4 regions of the Evansella cellulosilytica DSM 2522 genome follow, and region 4 is predicted to be linked to each of the others. Evidence: predicted binding sites of a transcription regulator. Region 4 holds the regulator's gene; each other region holds the start of a gene.
The links. Region 4 encodes Rex, which represses fermentation and respiration genes when NADH is low (regulators of the CRP and FNR family bind a similar motif). Its sites were predicted from a motif close to TTGTGAAATATTTCACAA; they were not measured.

Region 1 (4,663 bases), 280 kb from region 4:
TGCTTGCACAACTTCTTTTACAGTCATTGGAGAAGTCCACTCAATGTCACCGTATATCACTGGTGGTTTTACACAGCGGGAACCGTATGAGACAACCCATGCTTTTTCAGTAAATGCAAAGCCACTTAATTTTTCTCCAAAGTATTCAACCATATCTGTACGTTCAAATTCTCCGTGCACTAAAACATCCAGTCCAATATCCTCTTGAAGGGAGATCCAACGTGCCGTCTCTTTTTCTAGAAAATCTCTATAAGTATCATCACTAATTTCTTGCTGTCTCCATGCCTTACGTGTTTCTTTTACTATTTTAGATTGAGGGAAGCTGCCGATAGTCGTTGTTGGATAATCGGGTAATTGCAGTACTTCTTTTTGTAAAGATTGTCGTTCTTTAAAAGCCATTGGTCTTGAAAAATGATTTTGCTCGAGTAAAGAAAGTTCTTCTCTCACTTTTTCATTTTTTCTCATTTTATGCTGACTTAATGTTTCAATAGCTTTCATACTGTCAGATACGCGCTTGTTCCCGTACCAAGCATCATCTCGCACATAGGAAGTTACACTTGTTATTTCAACTATTTTTTCATCAGCAAAAGCTAATGCGTTTATTAGTGTTGACTCAAGCTTCGTTTCTGATTTTGTAGTCACAGGAACATGCTGTAAGCTACATGACGATTGGATCCATGCTTTAGTAGCACCGCTGATGGATAATACAGCATGAACATCTGTTGCTTTTTCTGCTAAATTAGCACGCCAAATGTCTCGCCCATTAATCACCCCAATTCCTAACACTTTATCCTTTGGAAAACCATACTGGCGAATGGAGGATGTATTTTGCTCTTTACCGTGTACAAAGTCTAATCCAATTCCTGCGACAGGGATGTCACAAATGTCCTCATATGCTGATAAACCTTCAAAGTATGTTTGCAGCATAATTTTAGCTGATGGTACACTTTCGACTAATTGTCTGTATATTTGTTGAACGAGTTTAATATCGTCCTTATCTAGAGATAGTACTAATGAAGGTTCTTCGATTTGTATCCACTCTGCACCAGCGTCAACAAGCTCCTGCAACACTTTTACATACAATGGTAATAGTTTTAAGTAAAACGATGCTTTCGTTTTTTCATCATATCCTTTAGATAATTGCACAAAAGTGTACGGACCAATGATAGTTGGTTTTGTAATAAGACCCAATTTTTCCTTTGCTTCTATAAAATACTCTAAAATATAGTTTTCAGTTAATTGTAACGGTCTGTCTTCATATTCGGGTACAATGTAGTGATAGTTCGTGTTGAACCACTTTGTCATTTCACATGCGATAACATCACTTTTCCCACGTGCCATTGCATAATATGTTGAAAACTCGACCTTCCCACCTATCCAACTATAACGTTCAGGTATGATACCAAACATTGTTGCATGATCTAGCATACGATCATATAGGGTGAAATCACCAACAGTGATAAAATCTAAACCTAATTCTTGCTGGCGCTTCAGATGATTTAAGCGAATTGCTTCCATTTTTGAGTTAAATTGCTCCTCTGTTATTTCTTTCTTCCAAAAGGCTTCTAAACATTTCTTCCATTCTCTGTTATCACCGATGTAAGGATAACCATGTACTGTACTAATTAAATTCATTTCGGACCCTCCCATAAATGTTTTACATATCTCCAAATAACAAAAAGGCCATCCCCGCGTTAGGAGATGGCTTAACAATCAAGTTTGATAAGTAGAAAAAACATGCTAAATGAGCATCCTCATCACTCGTTTGTCGTACAAATTGAATGTCACCACCTATTTCCACGTAGGTATTTGGTGTGTACTAGGAATTGGCAGGTCTCCTGGCTTATCATCAATGCTTCTCACACCTTCCCATCATCAAAGACAGTGGTAACTGTGAGTTACTCCGATTTACAGTTGCGGGACAGCGACGGAATTACACCGTTCTTCCCTTTTAAGCCAAACCGCAGTTTGGCACCAATTCTTACACGATATGTAATTGCTAATAACTATAACATAAAAAAATTGGAAAGCATATACTATTGTTTGAAAACTCAGTTAAAGGCTGGTGTTAATATTCACAACAGGTGCAAGCGTCCTGAAGTGATAATCAACAGCAAACTTTTACTTTAACTATAAATAAAGGAGAACTCAATTGGTTATTGAGTCCTCCTCATATCATCATGCAATTTCCGTTGCTGTTTTATCAAGTTTTCCTCTGAAAATTACAGTGCGAAGGTAAGGGATAACCCAACGGTCTCCACCGAATTTACCTGCATTGTAGCCAGCTGCTAAGATGAAAATGGTAATGAGAACCATCCAAGGATTAGTAGACACAGTACCTGCAAACATAAATGCGAAGTTCATAACGATACCAAAGAACGCTGCAGCTGTTGTTAATACACCTAATATTAATCCTAATCCTACAAGAAGCTCTCCCCAAGCGACCATAAAGCTAAATGTTCCTGCAAATGGAAGTGCAAAGTTCTCAATGAAGGCATGGTACGTTGGGTAAGTAGCTGCAACAGTTTCATTAGCAACAACACCGTTTAAATATCCACTAGCATCAAATCCCCCTGTCACTTTTCCCCATCCTGCTGTTAACCAAGACCAACCTAAGTAAAGACGTAAAACTGTTAAAAGACCAGCTGCAATTTTGTTGTTTCGTAAGAAATCGATAAACATGAATAATTCCTCCCCTAAAGGTTTTTATTTTATTTTTCGAAGATCGTTTGTGATCTGTTCTTTTTAATAAGTTAATAATAATAGCTTTTGTTAAGGTGATTGACTTTGCGTCGCTCTTGTTAGTGACCACTAACTATCTTCACTTGTAGTATATAACGGATAAAGGTGTGATGAACGTCACACTTATGAACGTTATGTTGCAAACTAGTGACGAAAATGTGAATGTGAGTATTTTCACAAAAACTCTATCATTTATTAAATATGATCATTTTTTTCAAAGACTTCCAAACAATATTAGTTTAAAATAAAGCTACTAATTGGAGTGGCTAATAAGGTTTGTAAATACACGAGCTAATGGTGGTGAGTCTATTGAAAAAATTATATAGGAGAAAGTATATGTATCTATTATTACTGTTAATGGCAATTATTTATTTTTTCTATTACGAAAATAATGCCCTGACTTTGACAGATTACACAATTCAATCACATAAAATACCTGCTAGCTTTGAAGACTTTAAAATTGTTCAGCTTTCAGATTTGCATGGGAAAAAGTTTGGAGATGACCAAAATAGATTAATGGAGGTAGTGAAAGAGGAAAGGCCAGATATCATCGTATTTACTGGCGATTTAATAGATTCCAGAAGAGGTGGCGAAGAGAATAGTTTACTTTTAATGGAACGTTTAATTGAAGTTGCACCAGTTTATTATGTGACTGGTAATCATGAATGGCGTTCTGGAATCTATGATTCTCTAGAGAGTAAACTACTTCAATTAGGGGTCGTAGTTCTTAGAAATCGTTCTGAAGAAATTCGTATTGATAACGACTCTATAATGATTGCAGGTATTGACGATCCACAACAGGATACAACGGGTCGCTCCGACTATGATGTAGTGAACGAGTTTATGAACGACGCAATCACTAATGAAACGGAGGAAGATTATTTCCATATTTTACTTTCTCATCGACCAGAATTGTTTCCAGTATACTCGAAGTTCCATATGGATTTGATCTTTTCAGGACATGCTCATGGTGGTCAGTTTAGGCTGCCTTTCGTTGGAGGAGTATTAGCACCGAATCAAGGTTTATTTCCGAAGTACGCATCAGGGAAGCAAACCCAAGAAGTTTCTACAATGATTGTAAATAGAGGACTTGGGAATAGTTTGTTTCCAGTAAGGTTATTTAATCGACCGGAAATTGTAGTGGTTACGTTGGAAGTGGATTAATTAATACCTTTGTACTATTACAATGATTAATAAGTTGTTTTAATGGGTCGATTGTAATGATGAGAGAATATAGAAACGATTCGAAAGTATCAGGAAATTTTTGGTTTATAGACAGAAATTTATTGTATAATTTTTTTGGGCCGCTTTTTTCGTGCGGTAAAAAAAAATATCATTCCGAATTTCGAAAGGTAGGTAAAGTACAATTGAACAACGAAATGCAAACGCATAATCAGCAAGGTTTTACTTCTGAGCACCATGAGCAAGGAAATCAAAAGAAACATTCAGTATTAGGAATAATTTCTTTCATTATCTTTGGTGTCATGTTTTTATTAGCTATAGTAGCAGTTATCCTTGTACAATCTTCAATTAACGATTACTATACGATTGCGGATAATACACCTTATACATTCGATGAGTTAACAGAAATGATGACTCTCGAAACGGCAGCACCTGAGTATGCTGATTTAATGGATCGTGCTGACATCAGGTTAGGAATTGCTATTATGCTAGCATTTGGAATTGCAGTTGGTCATGTGATTGGAGTCGTTCTAGGAATTATAGGTGTAGCAACGGCAAAAGGAAAGAAGCTATTTGCTACTCTTGGATTAATACTTAATATCGTTTCACCAATTGTTTTCTTCTTTATCGGTCTTACGCTAATAATGGTTCCATTTATATAATAGAAAACAGTGTTAAACATAAAAGCCAGCAAAAAGGTTTCTACCTCTTTTGCTGGCTTTTGTGAAACGTACGCTAA
Region 2 (4,663 bases), 2.1 Mb from region 4:
AATTAATACAAGACAATATCCATCATATATCAAACATTCATTCAGTTGTCTTTTTATGTTAGCTTTCCTCACAACATTTTAAATTTTCTAAATATTAAAACCCTAAATGTAGACGTTGACTTCCGTAATAGATTTTCTTTAATTCTATAGGGCCACTTCTTAGATTCGTTTACAAAAAAGTAATGCCATCAGTAAACTGTTATCTTGGAGCTCTTTATGTAGGAAAACTTTTAACTCTAACTGAAAAAATGCAGATGACATATGTCACCTGCATTTAATAATATAAATAATATACATAATGGAAAAAGAGAGGAGCTGTATACGTTAAACTGTCTATTTTATTAATATATCTATCTTGTTTAATCTCCGATAGCACTTCTTGGCTCATCACTAAGTTTCTCTTTACCACAGATACAACAGCTGTTCCAAAAAATCCACCTACACTAATTATAATACCAGCAAATATAGAATGAATGAAATCCATTGGTGTTAAATAACGTGCAAGGAAAATAGATAATAATGTAATTAGAATGATTCCCGTAGTCAAACCTTCCCATGTTAAGTTAGGATTAGCATGCGGTATTATTTTTCTTTTCCCTAGTTTCTTTGAAACTAAATATTGAATGACATCATTTCCTTGTGTTAAGACGACTAAATACAAAACAAGCCAACCACCATACTGTACCGCTAATTCATATTCAGTTTCGGTAATAACAATTAGCTTTGGGAATAAAGCGAGATGACTTATTCCAAAAACCATCAGCATCAATCCCCATTGCGTAGAGGCAACTGAATTGAGAAAGCCAATGCTTCCGCTTTTTACAATTCTAATAACAGGCAAAAACAAAAATACATATATTGGAATAAAAATAAGAAACATGCCATACCAGCCAATGTATATCCAATAAAAGTGTAATGGTATCGCCAAATATGCCCATTTATACACTCTACGATCTTGTTTTCGTGTTTTTATCATTGAAAAGTATTCTTTTAATGCTAAAAAACAAAGGAAGGCTAATGACACTAAAGAAACCGTCGGGCTAAAAATTAATGATATACTAAATATAATTGCCATACCCCACCATAAACGGGTTCTTACCACAAGCTCATCATAATCATTTTTCTTTTTAAAATAATTTATTAACAAAACTACTATACTTATTGCCATAAGTACGATAAAAATAATATATAAATATGTATAAATTTGACTCATTAGTTATACTCCCAACTATTTTAGTAGATTTAGACATTTTGATAAGGAGAAGTAGTCAATGGATAAAAAAGTATATATTTTATTAACCGATACCGGTACTGTTTTTACAAAAACGATAAAACAATATACAAAGGCACCTTACAATCACTCCTCAATAGCTTTTGATGAACATCTACTAGAGTTATATAGCTTTGGTAGAAAAAACCCTCGGAACCCTTTGTATGCTGGTTTTATTAAAGAAGATATTTTGAATGGCACATATAAATTATATCCTCAAACGACATGTTCTGTATACGAGATAATTGTAACTGATAGACAAATTGAAAAAATGAAGAGAATGATAGGGTTATTTGAGAGAAAAAAAGATCAAATGATTTATAACATTTTTGGGGTCATTGGAGTAGCATTGAGAGAGCCTTTAGAGCCGAGGGGGTCATACTTTTGTTCACAATTTGTGTCTGAGCTTTTGGAGCGTGCAGGAATAAAGCTGTGGAATAAAATACCAGCTCTCGTAACACCAGATGATTTTAGACGATCAGATAAAACAAAACTAGTTTATGAAGGATTATTGTTAGACTATCCTCCATTAAAGAAAGCAGCTAAATAGAACAGTGTTCGTGCTCTATTTGTCGCGAGAAACACTATAAAAAATATATTAGTAGGTAAATTCCGCACATTGCTTGAGGTTGACTCCATATATTTTAGTCAACCTCTACTATTTCTCTTACTTACGCCATTTGCCTAAACTTCTCTGCCAATTCTTTCTTTTCTTCATTAGAAAGCATTTTCTCAGCCATTGGAAACAAAATTTGCTCTTCCTTCATGAAATGATCCGTTAACGTTGTGTACACTATTTTGGCATGATTAAAAAGCTCAAATGCCTTCTCCTTCGTTACTAATTCGTGATCTTGCGTTATTTTTACGACTTTTGTAAAAAATTCCTTTAAATTTTTCTTTGCTGTATCATGCTCATACTCCATGACTGCTATCGGTCCGCCTTCTCTACCAATATGTTTCACCATCATTTCGAACAGTATATCCTCTTCCCTATCAGAATGGGGTTCTAGTTCTGCAACAAAAACTGTAAGCTTCTCATGCAGGAGCGTGATTGCTTCTCCCCAATTCGTTTTTGTATCTCCATTTTCAAAGGAAATGACCATTTTATTAAACTCATCCATTTTTTCTAGTAGCGACGGATGCTCATCAAACAACTGTTTTAAGGGTGCACAAAAATTAATATCTCTTGGATCTCCAAAGTTACTTGCACAAGGTGAATTTGCAAACATGTATATTGCCTCCTCATTTCTCAAATTTATTTCATTGTAACGAATTCATGTAATAATCGTTGTGATGCTAATCACTAACATTACATGAATGGAATGCTGTTAAATTGGTAAATGTATATGTGAGGTGAATATTATGGAAAATGAAGAGGATTTACAACAGTTTTTACAAGCATCTATTGACCATGAAGAAGAAATGATGCGTACATATTTAATTGAGGCGGAACGAATCCATAGAAATGATGATCTCAAGCTACGATTACGCGAATTCGCAGAAGGAAATGCGAAACGATCTCGTCAACTAATCGATGAAATGAACCGAATGAGAGACGCATAATTTGAAGGTGAAAAAGTGAAAAACTTGCTATTTTGCTGCATTAATATTCAATATACCTAATTATAGAAAAAGTTGATGAGACCGGAGCAAGCGAGGTAACTTTCTCTTCCGCTACGAGCATATGTTTTGGAGCGTTTTCGTGAGCATATAGAGAGATTCCAAAAGAGAAAAAGTGCTGATAGAACAGCGTCGAGACAACTCGATGCTTCATCAAAGAAACGTCGCTCGTTCCTGTGGAAAAATAAGTCACGGTGAGACACTGCAGAGCAAGGCTAAAAGTGGCTTGCCGACTCTCCATGGAAAGCGAGTTTGCGCAGGTCTCATCAACTTCTATATTCAAGTGACCTTATCTTTATTAGCCACCCCTTTCAATCTAAGGACTTTTTCAGTGCCCTTATAATCAGTGGTTTCTTTTTTTATAAAAATATTGTTAAGGGAGACTCAATAGGTAAAAAATCAACCTTTTAAGTCTCCCTCAAATTATTCAATATTCATTGCAACGGCTTTACTTTCTGCTGCCGCCTCTTGGATCTCAACAGCATACCAGCTCCTAGCATGCCCATTTCGCTCAATATAATTTTGCATGCCTCCTATTCCTCTATGATACGCAGTGAGCGCATGATCCCAATCGCCATATTGGCTATATAGAAAATCTAAATAAGTAACTGCTAATTCAATTGAATATAATGGGTCATATAGCATATCGTGATTGTACGGTAAGTTAGCCATATCTGCTATCCATGGACTTGTATTTTTCATAAACTGTGCTAATCCATGTGCCCTACCATATCGCGTTTGTGGTCCAATAGTTTCTGGATTAAACGTACCGCCAGTCTCGACCCGAAGGAGCTCGTATATAATAAGTGGATCAATATCCTTTTCTGATGCCGCAAGTGCTAAAAACTTTCCCCAATCTTTTTTAAAGAGGCCACCACTATCTTCATAAAAGTAGTCTGCAAATTCGTTTGCCATTTCCCAAGAAATATAATGAGCAACATCATCGTACTCACTTCCTTCTTCACTTTCAACGTATGCAATGATTCGTTCTAGTTGGAGTGCTTCTTCAAACTTCTCCTTCTCTGTATCACGCTTCCTATTTAAATCTTCTGTCAGCGACAGCAACGTTTCATTTTCTGTTTTCATTAGTCTATTTTCTGCTTCTGCCAAATCAATGCTATCTTTCATCTTCTTAAACTCAACACTAATAATAATGATGATGCTTACAATCATAAATAAAGATGAAAGAATAATCCCTATACTTTTCATCCTCATTTTTATTCCTCCTTTGCAACTACCTGCAAATTTTAAATAGAGTAGGCGCATGAAATTATTCATGCGCCTCTCACAGATCCGTACGTGCGGGTCATCGCATACGGCTCCTCCATGATTATCCCCGTTGGGGATGATGATCATTGTAAAGTTTTACAAGTGAGACAAGACCGATTTCTACGAACCATTCTTTAGGTAAAGCAGTATGTACTGGGGTAGACAAAGAGCTTCTCCATCTATTCATACGCAATCTAGGGAGATCTCCTTTCCATTTTCTTTTCCTCAGTTCCCTGTGCAATTTCCTAATATTTCTCCAACTTCTTAATTGAACTGATCTTAATCTTCTACGTATCCATCCATCAAATATAGTGAATATAGTCTTCCCATAAAAGTGACCAAAGTAGTTACCCCAACCTCTTAGGTATGGATTAAGTTTTTCTTTAATCAATGTCTCGATGTTTACGGTTTGGTTTCGCCTAGTGATCTCCTTAACCTTTTCTTTAAATTTCTTTAAAGCTTTAGGAGATGCAGAAACATAATAACCACCCTTGAATTCGTGAC
Region 3 (4,663 bases), 280 kb from region 4:
CTGGAAATAGTAAATATACTATTTCCAGTCCCCTTTTAAACATGTAGGATATCCTCAAAAAAGTAAGCTTAATAACGATGGTTTTCGGCAGCCATTGCAATGGCTTTCGTTTCATGTACGGTACCAAATGGATGCTCTGGTGGAGCATAGATCGAGTATAGTTTTAGTGGCTGATGACCTGTATTGATAAGGTTGTGCCACTTTCCAGCTGGTACAAATATCGCATAATCCTTATACGCTTGCTGTTGGAAATTTAGGTACTCTTTTCTATCGCCCATTTGCACTAATCCTTGCCCCTCTTCGATTCGAAGGAACTGATCAAGGTGAGGATGAACCTCCAAGCCGATGTCTTCACCTACGTCGATACTCATCAAAGTTAATTGCAAATGTTTACCTGTCCATAAAGCTGTCCGGAAATTTTGATTATTCTTCGTGACTGTCTCCATATCAACTACAAAAGGGTTTGATCCGTAATCAACAAGATTCGTGTCTCGGTATTTAGGATTAATACTCCTATAGTTAGGATTGTTAAGCCATGTGTCATAGCCTCCGTTGCTATAGTTCCACTGAGTGTTCACCGCATTAGGCCAATGGGATGGTCGGTATGGTGGATAATACATTTTCTTCTCCTCTCGAAAGTCCATTTTCCTTTTATCCTATGCAGATGTCTATTTATAAGTAAGTAAAAAAATAAAAATGGGCGAGAGGTTTATGCTGGTCAAATGATGTATATTAAGTCATGTAAGTTAATAAAGGGATGGTTTGATAGGTAAAAAGTATGCAAAGGAGAACCGTCCCTATTAGCCTAATTAAAGTGTTTTTCCAGTTGGTTTCCAAATCGCGTGAAACTCGTGTTAAATCGCACATAACTCGATCAAAATCGTTTGTAACTTGAAAGGAATCGCACATAACTTTGACCAAATCATGCAAAACTATCAAACTGGCGAGTGAGAACCGTCCCTGTTAGCCTCTGTTAGCCTTCTTGCTTTTTTTTCATCAGTTCCACTTCTACATGGTACACATTCCTATATTTATTTTTTACAGTAAGTACTTTTCCTTTACGGCCTTTTAGCTTAATTCCTTCCTCTTCCTGAGGTACAACATCTCTAATTTGACTTAACAAAAGGTCATTGTCTTCAAAAAATATAACATGATTCATCGTATCACCCATTTCTTTTAAGCTTTGATTATTCTCTGTATGAAATATATGATGAATGTCATCATTCATCACTAACTTTTTTACTTAGGGACTCATCATTTAACCAGATATTTTATCACTACATTTTTAGTGTTAAAATAAACATGTTATTAACTGATGAAGGAGCATACTATGGAAATTATTAGGAAATTAAAGCTAGATAAATATAGTAATATGGCTGTGTTAAATGAACCAGAGGATTATCGCGTATTTGCTGATTATCCAAATACTTTGACGAAGGAACACGACGCTATATTTGTTTTTGTTGAAACAATAGAGGAAATGATGGAAAACATAGATCATATAATAAAAGAAAATAAGCTGTCCGAAAAAGGGTATATTTATATTGCATATCCGAAAAAAGGAAATAAAAGATATCAAACCTTTGTACACAGAGACGAGATTTTTCCTAAGTTGAAGGTTGGAGAAGATGGTTATGTTGGCAATAGCGATGTAAAGTTTTCACGTATGGTTAGTATGGATGATGTATTCACTGTTGTTGGGTTAAAACGTGAAAAAAAGAAAGTACAAAAATCAATTCCATCAAGCCAATGTGTTGCAGATTACGAAGGAATGGTGAAGGATGTTGAGGAATTGCTTCAAAATAATAAAGACGAATTTGATTTTTATCAAAAGCTAACACCAGGATACAAGAAAGATTGGGCGCGATTTATATTTTCTGCTAAGCAGCAAAAAACAAGAGATAAGCGAAAAGAGCAAATGATTGAGGTGCTTTCACAAGGGTATAAAACAATGGACTTGTACCGTCAAAAGAAGAAATGACTATAGGAGGTGAAGGATACTTCTCGTGGATATTTCAGAAGCATGGTATTCTTCAAAAATTGAAGAGGAGGATGGCTTTTAAGACATCCTCCCTTCGTTTATAGGTAAAAAACAAAGAAAAAATAAAAACGAGCTTCACTAAGCTCGTTTTTATTTTTTCTTATGAGTTTGATTTATGTCGTGTATCTATGCTGCATTCGTTACTGTTTTATCAAGTTTCCCTCTGAATATTACAGAGCGAAGGTAAGGGATAACCCAACGGTCTCCACCGAATTTACCTGCATTGTAGCCAGCAGCTAAGATGAAGATTGTAATAAGGATCATCCATGGGTTAGTAGACACTGTACCTGCAAACATAAATGCGAAGTTCATGACGATACCGAAGAACGCTGCCGCTGTTGTTAATACACCTAATATTAATCCTAATCCTACAAGAAGCTCTCCCCAAGCGACCATAAAGCTAAATGTTCCTGCAAATGGAAGTGCAAAATTCTCAATGAAGGCATGGTACGTTGGGTAAGTAGCTGCAACAGTTTCATTAGCAACAACACCGTTTAAATATCCGCCTGCATCAAATCCACCTGTTACTTTTCCCCATCCTGCTGTTAACCAAGACCATCCTAAGTAAAGACGTAAAACTGTTAAAAGACCAGCTGCAATTTTGTTGTTTCGTAAAAAATCCATAAACATGAATAATTCCTCCCCTAAAGGTTTTTATTTTATTTTTCGAAGATCGTCTGTGATCTGTTCTTCTAATAAGTTAATAATAATAGCTTTTGTTAAGGTGATTGACTTTGCGTCGCTCTTGTTAGTGACCACTAACTATCTTCACTTGTAGTATATAACGGATAAAGGTGTGATGAACGTCACACTTATGAACGTTATGTTGCAAACTAGTGACGAAAATGTGAATGTGATTATTTTCACAAGGGAGAGGAGACGATTGAGAGGATAACTCGAAAGGCCGAATTTTTGCCTTCTGAATCATCCTCTAAACAATGTGCGGAACCGACGTAATCTCTAAGAGCCATTATAAGTGGATTTCTTATAATGGACGCGCGGCGAATGGGGTCGTTGCCAGAAACTGAAATAGCTTTTTCAACAGCCTCTTTCCACTTCAAAATTGCCTTAATAATGGAGTAATTAATCCTTTATGAAAACTTCTAATTGAAACGTAAGTGATGACAAGCTATCAAATATTTTTCGAGCTTCTTCACTCTCTTCGTTTAATGGTTTTCCATTCAAGAGTGGTGTTTTATTGTAAACTTTTCGGATACTTATAGGCAAACCAATCCCTTGTTCTTTTGTAATAATAATCTTGTGTGGAGCGTATAAAATCGTATGAATCAAACGTCTTGCTTTACTAGAAGGAGACTCTTTTAGCATCTCTATAACAGCTGAGTCAGTCAGTGTAGGGAATAGCTTTTTATCGTTTTGAGCAGTTGCATTCCAGTGACACTTAATTGCTTCTGCAAGTAATCTATCAACAGCAACCATAATCGGATCGAGAAAAACTTGATGGTCGCGTTTTATTAGTTTCAATAAGTAAATACCTGTTTCTTCATCTGTAGCAATTCCTTTTGATGTACAAGATAATTGAGGTAACAAGTGCTTTGGAAGAAAATCAATTTTTCCCATCATGTATGTATCTCTGAGAAAACTGTCTAGGTGGTCAATGCCTAAAATATACTCATTACCATTCAAGGGAGAAGTGTGTCTAAGAAATTGAATAACTTCGCTCGGACAAATGTTAACTTTATGTAAAATGTCGCTAATTTCTTTTTCTTTAATCATTTGTTCTGTGAGGTGGTGGTGATTGAAGCCTAATGTTTTTTCTACTGAATGTGAAAATGGTAGGTGACCAACATCATGAAGAATGGCAGCAATTCTTAATATATTGTCGTTTGGAAAGAAATATGAAGCTAATTTCCAAACGCCAATTGTATGTTCGTATCTAGAATGAACTACTGATGATAAGAGTGCGCCTGCTCCAAAGTGTGCTAAGTGCTTGAGCCGTCTTACTGGAGTGCTTAGTAATAGCTCTTTTTCCCACTCATAGGGCTCTATTGTTGGATATAAAGGTTCGGTTATCATATTTCAAAAAACCTCCTAAATAAAAAATATTGCAATCTCTAGTACTAAAGATAACGCTAGAGACTGCAATCATGGAAATTATTATCATACTCTTTTAGAGGAAGTTGTCAATACTCTTAGCCTATTAATTCTCTAAAATAGTATAATTAATTGTCATTTAGTAGATTTTGTTTCATTGAACTGGATATGATTGAAGCTTGCGAAGCTTATGTGTAGCCTTAACCATATTTTTAAGAGAAGCTATTGTCTCCTCTTCATTTCGTGTCTTCAATCCACAGTCGGGATTGACCCAAAATTGTTCTTTAGGTATGACTTGTATACTATCTTTTAATATTGTATCTATTTCTTCGACACTAGGGATGCGTGGACTATGAATATCATACACCCCTAGTCCGATACCTAAATCATATGGATCTTGTTTAAGCGACTCGATTAGTTCGCCATGACTTCTAGAAGTCTCAATAGAAATAACATCAGCATCAAGTGCACGAATCGGTTCAATAAAGTCATTAAATTCACAATAGCACATATGCGTATGAATCTGAGTCGTATTTTTAACTCTTGATGTTGCTAGTTTAAATGCGTTTA
Region 4 (4,663 bases):
AAATAGTGTGTTCCCATTAAAGCCTACAGACAGATTTTCAATGGATAGTACGTCGTTTCCGCTCTGCTTATTAATGTTAAACCGGAACTTTGCAGAATGGTCATCATCGATAGGCCGATCTAATGGCGTCATTTTTTCTAGCTGTTTTCTTCTACTTTGTGCTCTTTTAGTAGTGGAAGCTCGAGCAATATTACGTTGAACAAAGTCTTCAAGCCGTTTCATTTCTTCCTGCTGTTTTTCAAACCGCTTTAATTCTATTTCAAGGCGTTTCGCTTTTTCCTCTAAATAGTTACTATAGTTGCCAGGATACTTAGTCGTCTCGTTAAATGACAGCTCGTATACTTGATTAACAATACGGTCAAGAAAATAACGGTCATGTGATACTACGAGTATCGCGCCATCATAACTAGATAAATAATTTTCAAGCCATGTAAGAGTTTCTATATCTAAGTGGTTTGTCGGCTCATCTAAAATTAATAGATCAGGCTTTGATAGGAGGAGCTTTCCAAGAGCTAGTCGCGTTTTTTGGCCGCCACTTAAAGTGTTTACAGTCGTGTTATAGTCAAAGTGAGCAAAATTTAAGCCAGATAATATACCACGTATATCTGCTTCGTATTGATAGCCACCTGCATCTTTGAAATCTTGCTGTAATTGATCATAATCTGATAAAACTTTTTCATAGTCACTTTGATTCGGATTACTCATTTTTTCTTCTAGTTTTCTTAGCTGTTTCTCCATTTGTTTTAAATGAACAAATACAGTGTTCATCTCTTCCCAAATGGAACGATCGGTGTTTAACCCACTATCCTGTGCAAGGTAACCGATTGAAACGTTTTTAGGTATGATTAAATCTCCAGAGTCAAATGAGAGGTCACCAGCAATAATTTTTAGAAGTGTAGATTTACCGGCACCATTACGACCGACTAATGCTACACGTTCACGGCTTTGTACCTCAAGCTTTACATTTGATAAAATTCTCTCTGCTCCGAAGGATTTTGACAATTGTACACATTGTAATAAGATCATCTTTTTCATCCTCACTGTCTAAATCCATACATTTCACAAAATAAGTGTACATGAATAAACACATATGAAGCAACTTAAATGAAAGTGGTTGTGTAGTTTGTGAAGAAAAGTGTACAATAGTGTTAGTAAAGGGGGTAGAAGCCTTGAGTTCGTTCACGCATTTTAATGAACAAGGGAGAGCCAAAATGGTCGACATCTCCGATAAAGGAGAAACAGTGCGAACAGCTGTTGCAAAAGGAAGCATCCAAGTAAATAAAGAAATATACGATGGCATTCAACAAGGGACAATGAAAAAAGGAGATGTTTTAGCTGTTGCTCAAGTAGCAGGTATTATGGCTGCAAAAAACACATCACAATGGATACCTATGTGTCACCCTTTATCTTTGTCGGGAGTTAACATACATTTTGATTGGGAAACTAGTGAAAGTGAATACACGTTACATATCGAAGCAAGTGTAAAGACAAAAGGAAGCACAGGTGTTGAAATGGAAGCGCTAACAGCCGTGTCAGCAACGGCTTTAACGATTTACGACATGTGCAAAGCAGTTGACAAAGGAATGATAATAGGAGAAAATTACTTGCTTGAAAAAACAGGTGGGAAGAACGGCGACTTTAAAAGATAGCAATAATAAATACAAATATATATTAAATGAAATGGGACTTCAAAAGAGATCTATATTCTTTTGGAGCAACCATCATGCTAGGAGGGAATAGTGTGGATATTGAACAAGCCAAAATACCGCAAGCAACAGCAAAACGTCTACCGCTTTATTATCGATTTTTAGAGAGCCTGCAATCTTCTGGAAAACATCGTGTATCGTCCTCTGAGTTAAGTGAAGCAGTAAAGGTAGACTCAGCAACAATCAGACGTGATTTTTCCTATTTCGGTGCATTAGGGAAAAAGGGCTATGGGTATAATGTTAACTACTTATTGACTTTTTTTCGTAAGACGCTTGATCAAGATGAAGTGACAAAGGTCATTTTAGTAGGAGTAGGTAATTTAGGAACTGCACTATTAAACTATAATTTTTCCAAAAGTAACAACATGAGAATTGAAATGGCATTTGACGTAGACGAAAACAAAGTGGGACAAGAAATTGGAAACGTTAGCATTCATCATTTAAATAATATTGAAGAGCTGATTCAAGGTGAAATTGAAGTTGCTATTTTAACTGTTCCTGCTAATGCAGCACAGCCAATTGCAGACCAATTAGTAAAAGCAGGGATTAAAGGAATTTTAAACTTTACACCAGCAAGACTATCCGTTCCGGAAAACGTTCGTATTCATCATATTGATTTATCAGTAGAACTACAATCATTAGTTTACTTTTTAAAGCATTATCCAATGTAAATGAGAATATTACCCTTTTCTTCAGAAGAGTTCTACATACAAAGTACTTACAGGTGTGTTTAAAGGTTAGTAAGCCTTTAACACACCTTAATTTTATTTATTGGAGTTCTTGAGGCAGTAATGTTGCCCTCATACAAGGGGATGCTATTTTTCGTTAAATAGGCATGTAGGCAATCATCGGCTATCGTGGTATAGTAATAGTAATGTTTCGAGTTTCGAAAAAGTTTTAGCAAGCAGGTGATGTTGTTGAGCAAAGTACCACATAAATGGCTCGTAGTTATTACAGTTTTATTAGGGACTTTTACAATTATTTTAAATAACAGTATGTTAAATCCAGCAGTTCCCCATTTAATGAATGTGTTCGGTGGGGATGCCGTTGCGACTGGATGGGTTATTACGATTTTTATGGTTACAATGGGTATTACGATGCCAGTTACGGGATATTTAGGTGATAAGTTTGGGAAAAAGCAGCTATATATGGCTGGCTTGTTCATCTTTATTCTTGGATCCATTTTAGGAGCTTTTTCGTGGGATCTATCCTCTCTCATTTTATTCCGTGGTCTTCAAGGAATAGGTGGCGGATTAATGATGCCAACATCGATGGCGCTTATTTTTGAAGTTTTTCCGAGGAAAGAACGTGGACTTGCGACAGGGATTTATGGTATTGCTGCAATGATGGCGCCAACAATTGGACCGACACTAGGTGGATTTATTATCGAAATGGGATCGTGGCAATGGCTCTTCCTTTGTAACATTCCTACTGGATTATTAGGTCTTATCTTTTCATATTTGTATTTAAAACAAACGAAAAAGGTCAATGGACTTACGTTTGATTTGTCGGGATTCGTTGCTGTCACGCTCGGTGTAGGTGCGATTTTACTTGCATTAGGAAGAGTGTCGGAGATTGGACATTTAACAAACGTATTGAATATTGCTCTTATTGTTTTCGGACTATTATCGTTATTCCTTTTTATCCGCATAGAAAACAGAAAAGAACAGCCACTTCTCGATTTATCGATTTTTAAAGTACGTGCATACACGTATAGCGTTTGGATTGGAAGTATCAGTAGTATTAGCTTGTTTGCTGGTATTTTTCTCGTACCATTGTTAGTGCAAAATGTATATGGTTACGGTGCGATTATGACAGGATTGTCGTTATTGCCAGGAGCATTACTTTCCGGTATTTTTATGAGCATTGGTGGAAGGATGTTAGATAAAAAAGGCCCCGCACTTGTAGTAACGACAGGCCTTATTTTGACGACAATACCTACCTTTTTATATGGATTTTTAAGCTTAGAAACGGCATTATGGGTTATTTTCGTCCTAAATGGTGTAAGAGGAATAGGGATGGGATTAAGCACAATGCCATCTACAACAGCAGGTATGAATGCTATTCCAGAACAGCTAATTACGAGAGGGTCGGCAATGAATAATGTGCTTCGCCAAATGAGCTCTTCGTTAGGGATCGTTTTCATATCCGTATATTTCGAGGTTAGAAGAGGACAGCTTACTGCACTAAATGGGACATCACTTGAACAATCGAGCTTACAAGCAATTAATGAAGGGTTTATCATTATCGCTATACTTTCCTTAATATCTATACCAATTGGGATATTACTTGGGAAAGAACATAAAAAGCAGCAAAAGGACCACTGAAAAAGTACTTAAATTCAAAGGGTAGACTAATAAATATAAGGTTGTTTGAATATAGAAGTTGATGAGACCTGTGCAAACTCGCTTTCCGTGGGCGGCTGGTGAGCCTCCTCGACCTGCGGTCTGCGGGGTCTCACCCCTGCCTTCGATCCCACAGGAACGAGCGTTACTTCGTCGCCTTATGCTTCGAGTTGTCTCGACGGATACGCTCCAAAGCATATACTCGTAGAGGAAGAGACAGTAAACTCGCTTGCTCCGGTCTCATCAACTTTCCCTTTCCCTATAATGAGCTGTATTAATATTAATGCAACGAAACAGCAAGTTTTTCACTTTTTCAGTGCCTTCTATTTGTATTGCAATGGCTATGCTCGTCGCTCGCCTGATAGGATAAACCCATTCCTATCAGGCTTTTAAACGATTGCGACGGCTACGCACATTGCCTAAGGGCACTGAAAAAGTGAAAGAACGCCACTTTTTCAGTGCCTTCTATTTGTATTGCAATGGCTATGCTCGTCGCTCGCCTGATAGGATAAACCCACTCCTATCAGGCTTTTAAACGATTGCGACGGCTACGCACATTGCTTAAGGGCACTGAAAAAGTGAAGGAACGCCACTTTTTCAGTGCCCTTGCAA

Region 1: BCELL_RS03110 (DoxX family membrane protein) is a predicted target of Rex. The motif match lies at 2,905-2,922, and genes of this name have one in related genera.
Region 2: BCELL_RS13810 (hemerythrin domain-containing protein) is a predicted target of Rex. The motif match lies at 2,559-2,576, and genes of this name have one in related genera.
Region 3: BCELL_RS03095 (DoxX family membrane protein) is a predicted target of Rex. The motif match lies at 2,893-2,910, and genes of this name have one in related genera.

The regions. Positions count from the first base shown of each region.
Region 1 is NC_014829.1:676,394-681,056, forward strand. It holds gene metE (5-methyltetrahydropteroyltriglutamate--homocysteine S-methyltransferase) at 1-1,635, opposite strand, end outside; cobalamin riboswitch at 1,812-1,994, opposite strand; gene BCELL_RS03110 (DoxX family membrane protein) at 2,179-2,682, opposite strand; gene BCELL_RS03115 (metallophosphoesterase) at 3,079-3,906, shown strand; gene BCELL_RS03120 (hypothetical protein) at 4,110-4,586, shown strand.
Region 2 is NC_014829.1:2,972,999-2,977,661, forward strand. It holds gene BCELL_RS13800 (phosphatidate cytidylyltransferase) at 275-1,213, opposite strand; gene BCELL_RS13805 (C40 family peptidase) at 1,272-1,820, shown strand; gene BCELL_RS13810 (hemerythrin domain-containing protein) at 1,942-2,499, opposite strand; gene BCELL_RS13815 (hypothetical protein) at 2,633-2,833, shown strand; gene BCELL_RS13820 (lytic transglycosylase domain-containing protein) at 3,314-4,105, opposite strand; gene ltrA (group II intron reverse transcriptase/maturase) at 4,221-4,663, opposite strand, start outside.
Region 3 is NC_014829.1:671,487-676,149, forward strand. It holds gene BCELL_RS03080 (cupin domain-containing protein) at 69-620, opposite strand; gene BCELL_RS03085 (hypothetical protein) at 974-1,228, opposite strand; gene BCELL_RS03090 (YdeI/OmpD-associated family protein) at 1,331-1,981, shown strand; gene BCELL_RS03095 (DoxX family membrane protein) at 2,168-2,671, opposite strand; gene BCELL_RS03100 (HD domain-containing protein) at 3,125-4,075, opposite strand; gene metE (5-methyltetrahydropteroyltriglutamate--homocysteine S-methyltransferase) at 4,248-4,663, opposite strand, start outside.
Region 4 is NC_014829.1:392,127-396,789, forward strand. It holds gene BCELL_RS01970 (ABC-F family ATP-binding cassette domain-containing protein) at 1-1,026, opposite strand, end outside; gene moaC (cyclic pyranopterin monophosphate synthase MoaC) at 1,170-1,649, shown strand; gene BCELL_RS01980 (redox-sensing transcriptional repressor Rex) at 1,742-2,377, shown strand; gene BCELL_RS01985 (MDR family MFS transporter) at 2,624-4,033, shown strand.